4 regions of the Tepidibacter aestuarii genome follow, and region 1 is predicted to be linked to each of the others. Evidence: riboswitches for the same ligand, from Rfam matches in the RefSeq annotation. Region 1 holds a riboswitch; each other region holds the start of a gene.
The links. Region 1 has a riboswitch for lysine ahead of lysA (diaminopimelate decarboxylase). Riboswitches for the same ligand answer to the same signal wherever they lie in the genome.
Positions count from the first base shown of each region.

Region 2: another riboswitch for lysine. It lies ahead of lysA (diaminopimelate decarboxylase); the one in region 1 lies ahead of lysA (diaminopimelate decarboxylase).
Region 3: another riboswitch for lysine. It lies ahead of M2214_RS04020 (Na+/H+ antiporter NhaC family protein); the one in region 1 lies ahead of lysA (diaminopimelate decarboxylase).
Region 4: another riboswitch for lysine. It lies ahead of kal (3-aminobutyryl-CoA ammonia lyase); the one in region 1 lies ahead of lysA (diaminopimelate decarboxylase).

Region 1 is NZ_OW235315.1:1,208,202-1,210,412, forward strand. It holds gene M2214_RS05840 (hypothetical protein) at 1-370, opposite strand, end outside; lysine riboswitch at 680-853, shown strand; lysine riboswitch at 989-1,154, shown strand; gene lysA (diaminopimelate decarboxylase) at 1,261-2,211, shown strand, end outside.
Region 2 is NZ_OW235315.1:2,290,417-2,292,627, reverse strand. It holds gene leuS (leucine--tRNA ligase) at 1-890, shown strand, start outside; lysine riboswitch at 950-1,119, shown strand; gene lysA (diaminopimelate decarboxylase) at 1,210-2,211, shown strand, end outside.
Region 3 is NZ_OW235315.1:844,110-846,320, reverse strand. It holds gene M2214_RS04020 (Na+/H+ antiporter NhaC family protein) at 1-1,342, opposite strand, end outside; lysine riboswitch at 1,488-1,666, opposite strand; gene M2214_RS04015 (sugar phosphate isomerase/epimerase family protein) at 1,734-2,211, opposite strand, start outside.
Region 4 is NZ_OW235315.1:2,363,751-2,365,961, forward strand. It holds gene kce (3-keto-5-aminohexanoate cleavage enzyme) at 1-453, opposite strand, end outside; gene kal (3-aminobutyryl-CoA ammonia lyase) at 465-845, opposite strand; lysine riboswitch at 977-1,153, opposite strand; gene mgsA (methylglyoxal synthase) at 1,256-1,666, opposite strand; gene rodA (rod shape-determining protein RodA) at 1,682-2,211, opposite strand, start outside.

The DNA.
Region 1 (2,211 bases):
AAAGAAATAAATACGATAAAGTTTTTTTGTTAAGATTGGATTTGCTCTTTACAAGTCTATCGAGTGCATAGCTGTAATAATTTTTATAGGCTGATAATAAAGCTACTTCTTTCTTTGGATCTTTTTTAGACTCAGGTAAATAAAGAATAATTTGGATATTGAAACTTAAAGGTATATCCTCTGATGAATTTACTACAAAATCATTAAATTCGTCTTCAATATCTCTTTTCTTAAAAGGTGAAGGGTCCCAATCATCATATACATCATCATAATCATCAAGAGACACTTGTATTAAATAAGTATTATTATTTTTATCATATTTATAGTGATTTTGAAAATATCTTTTTTTCCTCATTATATCACCTTTCATTTTTTTATTTGAACAAGTAAATTATTTCTGCCCTTTTGTATAATATAACCTTAATTTATTTTATGCACATTATAACACATTTATTTATCATAGTCCCCAAGTTTTGATAAATTATTTTTGTTTCCACTTTTACTTAAATAGCTGACATATTTACTTCTAACAACTTTATTAAATGCATTTTTTCAGTGGTTCATTTCTGATGATACTAAAATTTAAAACTTTATTTTTAAAAATATTGTTGACTCTCAGTATAATATCTGTTAGAATTCTTTTAAACAATTAATCAGAAAATAAAAAAAAATATAAACAATATGATATAGAGGCCGCGGTTGCAATTAGTACTGCATATGATAGATATATACAGGAAAGGTCCAACCGCCGAAATACATAGATGAATAAATCCTATGTATTGGGACTATGTTGAATAAACATAGTACTGTCTTTAGAAAATAGCCCAATTTTCTAAAGGAGGACTTATCATGTTGGGGCAAAAGGAATAGATGTTTTTGTATAAAACAGTATTTTAGTTTTGTATAAAGCAGTTATGAGTGCCTTTTGCTCATAACTGCTTTTTTATATACAAGGAATTATTACATTTAAAAATAAAAAATATAAACAATATGATATAGAGGCCGCGGTTGTAAAGAGTACAGCATATAAATGTTATAGATTGGAAAGGTCCAACCGCCGAAATACATAGAATTTATGTATTGGGACTATGTTGAATAAGCATAGTACTGTCTTTAGAAAATAGCCCAATTTTCTAAAGGAGGACTTATCATATTGGGGCAAAAGGAATTATTGTTTTTATATAAAATATACTTTGATTTTGTATAAAACAGTCATGAGTACCTTTTGCTCATGACTGTTTTTTTTATTTATAAAAAAGCATGAAAAATGAAAACATATATAAGAGAGGTGACGTTATAATGAAATTATTTGGAACAATGAATATAAATGATATGGGAAATTTTGAAATAGGAAATTGTGATGTAGTTGATTTAGCTAAAGAGTATGGAACTCCACTATATGTAGTAGATGAAGAGTTAGTTAGGGATAATTGCAAATTATTTAATAAAAGTTTTTCGTTGAAAGGAATTAATACTGAAGTAATATATGCTTCTAAAGCATTTTTAAATTTAGCTATATGTAAAATTATAAAAGCTGAAGGGTTATGTTTAGATGTTGTATCTGGTGGAGAACTATATACTGCGTTAAAAGCAAATTTTCCTCCAAATAAAATATATATGCATGGAAATAACAAAACAGAAGAAGAATTAACTTTAGCTATTAAATCAGGTGTAGGTAGAATAATAGTAGATAATAGACAAGAATTAGACTTATTAGAGAGCTTATGTGAAGAATTAGATAAAAAAATAGATGTATTATTAAGAGTAAATCCAGGAATAGAAGCATATACCCATGAGTATATTCAGACTTCTAAAAATGATTCAAAGTTTGGTGAATCAATATTTAGTGATGATATTCATTTTGTAATAAATAAATTTCAAATGAGTGATAGAGTCAATTTAAAGGGATTTCATTGTCATATAGGTTCTCAAATTTTTGAGGAGCAGTCATTTTATTCAAGTGTTTTAGCTATGTTTGAATTTATAAAAGAAATAAAAGATAAGAGTAATTTTACTACTGAAGAATTAAATTTAGGTGGAGGGTTTGGAGTACGCTATACTGATGAAGATGATCAAATTGATATAAAAAAGTGTCTTAATAATATGCTTTTACTAATAAAAGACGTAACACAAAAAATTGGTGTAAAAATTCCAAAGGTAATGATAGAACCAGGACGAGCAATAGTTGCTAATGCAGGAACTACACTTTAT
Region 2 (2,211 bases), 1.1 Mb from region 1:
AGTGGATGCCTGTTGACCAATATATAGGAGGAGTAGAACACGCTATACTTCACCTGCTTTACTCAAGATTCTTCGTTAAGGTTTTAAAGGATTTAGATATGGTAGATTTTGATGAGCCATTTAAGAACTTATTAACTCAAGGAATGGTATTAAAAGAAGGAGCTAAAATGTCAAAGTCTAAAGGTAATGTAGTTAGTCCTTTAGAGATAATTGAAAAATATGGAGCGGATACTGCTAGATTATTCGTATTATTTGCTGCACCTCCTGAGAGAGATTTAGATTGGTCTGAACAAGGTGTAGAAGGATGTTATAGATTTATAAATAGAGTATTTAGATTAGTAGAAGAGTTAAAGGATTGTGTAAATGCAGAGACTAATCTTGAAAATTTATCTAAAGAAGATAAACAAGCTAGATTTGTTATACATTCTACAATCAAAAAAGTTACTGATGACATATCTGGTAAATTTGGATTCAATACTGCAATATCTGCTCTTATGGAGCTTGTTAATGAGATGTACAAGTATAAAGAAAATGAAAATAGAAAAGAAGGTATACTAAAAGAAGGTATAGAAGCTATAGTAACTATAATCTCACCATTTACACCACACGTTGGAGAACAACTTTGGAGTATTATAGGAAAAGAAGGAAGTGCATCAGAAATATCATGGCCTGAGTATGATGAAACTGCTCTTGTTAAGGATGAGATAGAAGTTGTTGTTCAAATTAATGGTAAGGTTAGAGGTAAGTTAAACTTAAGTGCTAATGTTACAAGAGAAGAAATGCAAGAAAAGGCATTAGCAGATGAAAAAATAAAAGAACTTACTGAAGGCAAGGAAATAGTTAAAGTTATAGCTGTTCCTAAAAAATTAGTTAATATAGTTGTAAAATAAAAAAAGTTGGACATTGTGACTTAATTGTGATACAATTTTAAAAAAATAAAATATTAATAACCTAAGGTAGAGGAGCCGCAATTAATATTAGTTTTATGGAGCTGGCAAGCTTTGAAGTAAGACGAAAGGAATTGTGGCCGAAGATAAATGATATGCAAAGTCATTTTTCTGGCTGTATGCAAAATATGTATGCAGCTGTCATCGGTTTCGATGGAGAGCTACAGAGGTTTTGTTTGAGTATATTAAAACAGCTTGAGCATTCCTTTGGGGTGCTTAGGCTGTTTTTTATTTATACTCAAAAAATAGGGGTGTGATTTAGATGAGGTTATTTGGAAATTACAATGTTAAAGAAAATGAGATGTATATACATGATTTTAAGTTATCTGATATAGCTAAAGAGTTCAAAACTCCTTTATATGTATATGATGAAGAGTTAGTAAGAAACAACATAAGAAAATTCAAGCAAAACTTTGAATGTTCAGGTAAAAATATAGTAGCATATGCGGGCAAGGCTTTTTTAACACCATATATGTGTTCTATATTAAAAGAAGAAGGTGCTTATTTAGATGTAGTATCTGGAGGAGAATTATATGTAGCTAAATACTCAGGCTTTCCTATGAAAAATATTATTTTCCATGGAAATAACAAAAGTAAAAATGAGATAGTTATGGGAATTGATTATGGAGTTGGAAGGTTTGTTGTAGATAATTTTACAGAACTTAAAATGATAGATGAAATAGCGGGTCAAAAAAATAAAAAAATAAATGTGTTGATTAGGATATCACCAGGTGTTGATTCTAATACACATGAATATATAAAAACTGGTGTTATAGATACAAAATTTGGATTCAGTATGAATGAAAAAGATTATTTAGGAGCTGTTAGAAACTGTTTAGAATATAAAAATATAAATCTTTTAGGTATTCATTGTCACGTTGGGTCTCAAATATGTGAGGTTGAGACTTACATAAACTTATCTAATGTTATGATGAATATAATAAAAGAGATTAAGGAAATTTTTAATTATACTATAGAAGAATTTGATATAGGAGGTGGATTTGGAGTTTATTATAATGAAGATACAAATCCAACAGATATAAGAAATTATACAGATACTATATTAAATTCTACAGAATCAAATGCGATCAATATGAATATAAAAATGCCAAGAATAATAATAGAACCAGGAAGATCTATTATAGCTAATTCTGGTGTTACTATTTACGAGGTTGGAGCTATAAAAAATATAAAAGGAGTTAGAAAATATGTATCTGTAGATGGAGGAATGACGGATAATATAAGACCTGCTCTTTATAAGGCA
Region 3 (2,211 bases), 360 kb from region 1:
AAGATATAACAGCTGCAAGTGCAAATATCATAGATGGCAGTAAGAATTTAGGTATAGCACCAGATAATACTGATACTAAAAACTTAGCAGTTCCAAGCTCTTTTATAACACTACTTAAAGACCATGCAAGTAATAATATAACACCTGTTATAACTAGTGAATTCATTCCCTTTACCCACGTATCAATAGCTTCTGATACCTTGAATATTTTTTGACTAGTACCCATTATAATAGCTACTATACTTGCAAACAATGCACCCTGGAATAATACTATACTTGCATCAGATGCTCCAAAAGTTTCTCTAACAGCTGCAAATGAAACAGGTGAATTCTTTAATAATTCTATTAAAACAGTATCTTCTCCACCCATTATAGTATTGTATCCATTGTAGTAAAAACCAAGTAAAGATGCAAATATTAAAACTCCTATAGGAACTATAGCATTCCATACACTAAGCTTAATTCCTTCTTTAGGTTGAATCTCTTTACTTTCCTCTTCAAACTTAGCATCCATCTCATCACCTAAAACTTTTCCACTAGTTCTAGCTCTTCTCTCACACTTAAGCATCGGTCCAAATTCTCTTAAGAATATAGCAGTACAAACTATAAATATAAGAATTAATATATTGTAAAATCTATAAGGAATAGTAGATATAAATACAGAATAAGCATTTACCTGTTGACCTATACTTGCATAAGCATCCTTTATTAAACTTATTTCATAACCAATCCAAGTAGATATAATAGCAATACCAGCTATCGGAGCTGCAGTTGCATCTATTATAAATGATAATTTTTCTCTTGATATCTTCATTCTATCTGTTACAGGTCTCATTATAGGGCCTACTATAAGTGCATTTGCATAATCATCAAAAAATACTATAAGTCCTAAAATCCAAGTAAATAATTGAGCACTTCTAGGAGATTTAGCTCTTTTAGCAAGGCTCTCAGCTATAGCTTTAGCTCCTCCCATTCTAGTTATAAGTGCAATAAGTCCTCCTATAGTTAAACATTGAAGAATAATACCTGCATCCCAAGGGTCTGCTAAAGATGATAAAACCTTGTCTATTATAGATAAAAATCCATTAAATAATGCCATAAAAACATTAGAACCACTTAAACTAACCAAAAACGTTCCTGAAAATACTCCTAAAAACAAAGATAACACAACATTTTTAGTTACAAATGCTAAAACTATAGCAACTAAAGGTGGTAATAAAGTTAATAACCCAAACTTATCCGCATTAACTTGAGCTGGGTCTAGCTCTTCTGCAAATCCAAAGTTCATGCATAATGCAAACAACATAAAAGTTAAAATTAAAATAAATCCTCTTTTTCTCATTTTTACTCCTCCTAAAATTTAGATTACAAGCGAAATTTTTTGGAGAAGAGTCCATCAAAACAAAAAAACCTTGAGTCTTCACTCAAGGTTAAATAAGCATGTTTAAATTAATACCCTACAAATAGGGCTAATTGCCTACTTTCATTTGAATGATAGCTCCCCACAAATAAGTATTTGTGACAGTGTTGCATATATTATACGCAACCCCAACCCTACAACCTTAAAGCATCAGTTGTAAAGCTTCGGCATTATTTCCTTTCGTGCTTCTTCATAGTGCTTAACTCCAAAGCAGTACTATTAAACAATGCAACCTCTATCTTTTTTTTCGTTCACTTGTTATTTCATAATGATACAATACACTCTTAGTTTAGTCAACAACAAAATTTTAATTTTATATGAACTTTCTCAAATTTTCTAATGATTCTAAAGCTTTTTCTCTAGGTCTTACCTCTAATATATAAACCTTATCTTCAGCTCCTATATCCTCTATATACTTTGAAAAATCAAGCTTCCCATCTCCTACAACTTGATGATCACTTATATCATTTACATCATGGACATGAACAGTTTTAATTTTATCTATATTATTTTTGAAAAATTTTATTTCATCATACTTTTCAAAATAAGAATGACCTATATCCCATGTTAAAAATACATTTTTTTCATATATAATATCATCTAAAATTTCTTGGTACAATTTCTGAGTAAATTTTCCAGAATTTTCAACACAAAGTCTAATCTTGTCTTCACAATAATCACTCAAATCTATAAGAGAACTTTTCAAAATACTTTTATATTCTTCATGATATATATCATCTAAATAACATTTTTTATCTGTCAATGTAAAATAAGGAGTTGATCCTATGTGT
Region 4 (2,211 bases), 1.2 Mb from region 1:
TATCATACCTTTGTCAAATACTTCTATTTCAGGCTTTATATTAATCTCTTTCATTTTAATTGCAAACTCTTTAATCGTGTTTTCAGAATTTACAAATATATCGTCTCCTCCAAAATTACATGTTCCACAATCAAGTGTTGCCATTTCTGGATCCAAATATATAGGTTGAAGTCTTTCTTCATTACTCATACCAACTGCGCCACCAGTAGACGGTTGTATTATAACGTCTGGGCATCTATTTTTAATCTCATTTATACAAGCTCTAAATCTTTCTATATTTTGAGTTGGTTGTCCATTATCTTCTCTTACATGCAGATGTATTATACTGGCTCCAGCTTCATAAGCCCTTTGCGCTTCATCTCCTATCTCTTTAACAGTATACGGAACCGTAGGGTTATGAGCCTTTGTAACCTCTGCACCACATATAGCTGCAGTTATAATTAACTTATCCATATTTTACCTCCTTATCTTCTCTGCTTATCTTTTGGAACAACACAAGTTCCACTTGCTCTACACACAACTATAGGATCATCTAGTATATCTGCAGCAGAATCATTTATATCTGGTCTTTGAACTGCAACCTTTCTAGCTTCAAATATCATCTTTCTAGAAGAATTGCCTTCACTCACTATACGCCCATATGCCTCTATATAGTCACCCGCATAGACAGGTGCTAAAAACTCAACATTGTCATATGCTTTAAAAAGACCTTCATCTCCATCATTTCTAATCAAAAGTTCTGTAGCTACATCTCCAAATAGCTGAAGCATCTTTGCTCCATCAACTAAGTTTCCTCCATAATGTGCATCATGTAAGCTCATTCTAACTCTTATCAAAACATCCATAATTCATCCCCCTTTTTGTTTAAAAAATTTACTTTCTTTATAATTTACTTAGCGATAAAAAGCGTTGAAAATAATTATTTTCAACGCTTTAAAATAGTGCTAATTTACGCAATGAAAATCTTTATTCCCACCACATAAATAGCACATCATAATATAAATGACAGTTACAAAGCTATGCACTTTGTACCCAAGAACTCATTTAAGAACAAACAAATTCTTTCGGCAAGAAAACCATTCATCTTTAATATCAGAGGTTCTTCTCCTTAAAATTAAAAATTACCCTTTTTCCTGCGGCCTCTATTCATGCAAATAATTAAGTTTTTCCTTTACACTAATAAATATGATTAAATATCTATTTATATGCAAAAAAAATATGCTATCTAGAATCTAGATAGCATATTTTTGCTTAATTATTTGAACATGTTAGTTTTTCTTACACTTCTCCAATCTAAATCTCCTCTTTCAATAGCTTTTATAAATATCTCAGCACTTGCTAAGTTAGTAGCTACTGGAACATAATGTACATCGCACAACCTTATTAAAGCTTGTATATCTGGCTCATGAGGCTGAGACTCTAATGCATCTCTTAAAAATATAACTAAATCCATATCTTCTTCTGCAATTTTTGCACCGATTTGTTGGTCTCCTCCTAATGGCCCAGATAAAAATCTATTTACTTGAAGTCCAGATCCCTCTTGAATTCTAAGTCCTGTAGTTCCAGTAGCATACAAATTGTGTTTTTCTAATATATCTTTATATGCTATTGTAAAATTAACCATAGTTTCTTTTTTCCTGTCATGAGCTATTAAAGCTATATTCATATATATACACTTCCTTTAAAAGTTTATCTTTTTTCTTCTCATAGATACATTTAATACTATACCAAGAGCCATCATACTAGTAACCAAAGAACTCCCACCATAACTAACAAAAGGAAGAGTAACTCCAGTAACAGGCATAAGTCCTATAGCCATTCCTATATTTTGAATAATTTGATACAAGAACATAAATAATACGCCTATTGTTATTAAAGTTCCATAAAAATCCTTTGCATTCTTTGCTATTTTAAGTATTCTATTTAAAAACAAGGAAAACAACAGTGCTAATACAACTCCACCGATTAAGCCTAATTCTTCTCCTAATACAGCGAATATAAAATCTGTTTCCTGTACAGGAAGGAAATTATATTGATTTTGAGTTCCTTTAAAAAGACCTTTTCCAAATATCTTTCCAGATCCTATTGCTACCATAGACTGAATAACCTGATAATTTCCAGGGTATTTCGGATCCCCGGGATGTAAAAAAGCATCTATTCTAACTCTTTGATGCGGTTTTAAAAAATTATATACTATAGGTATAGATACTA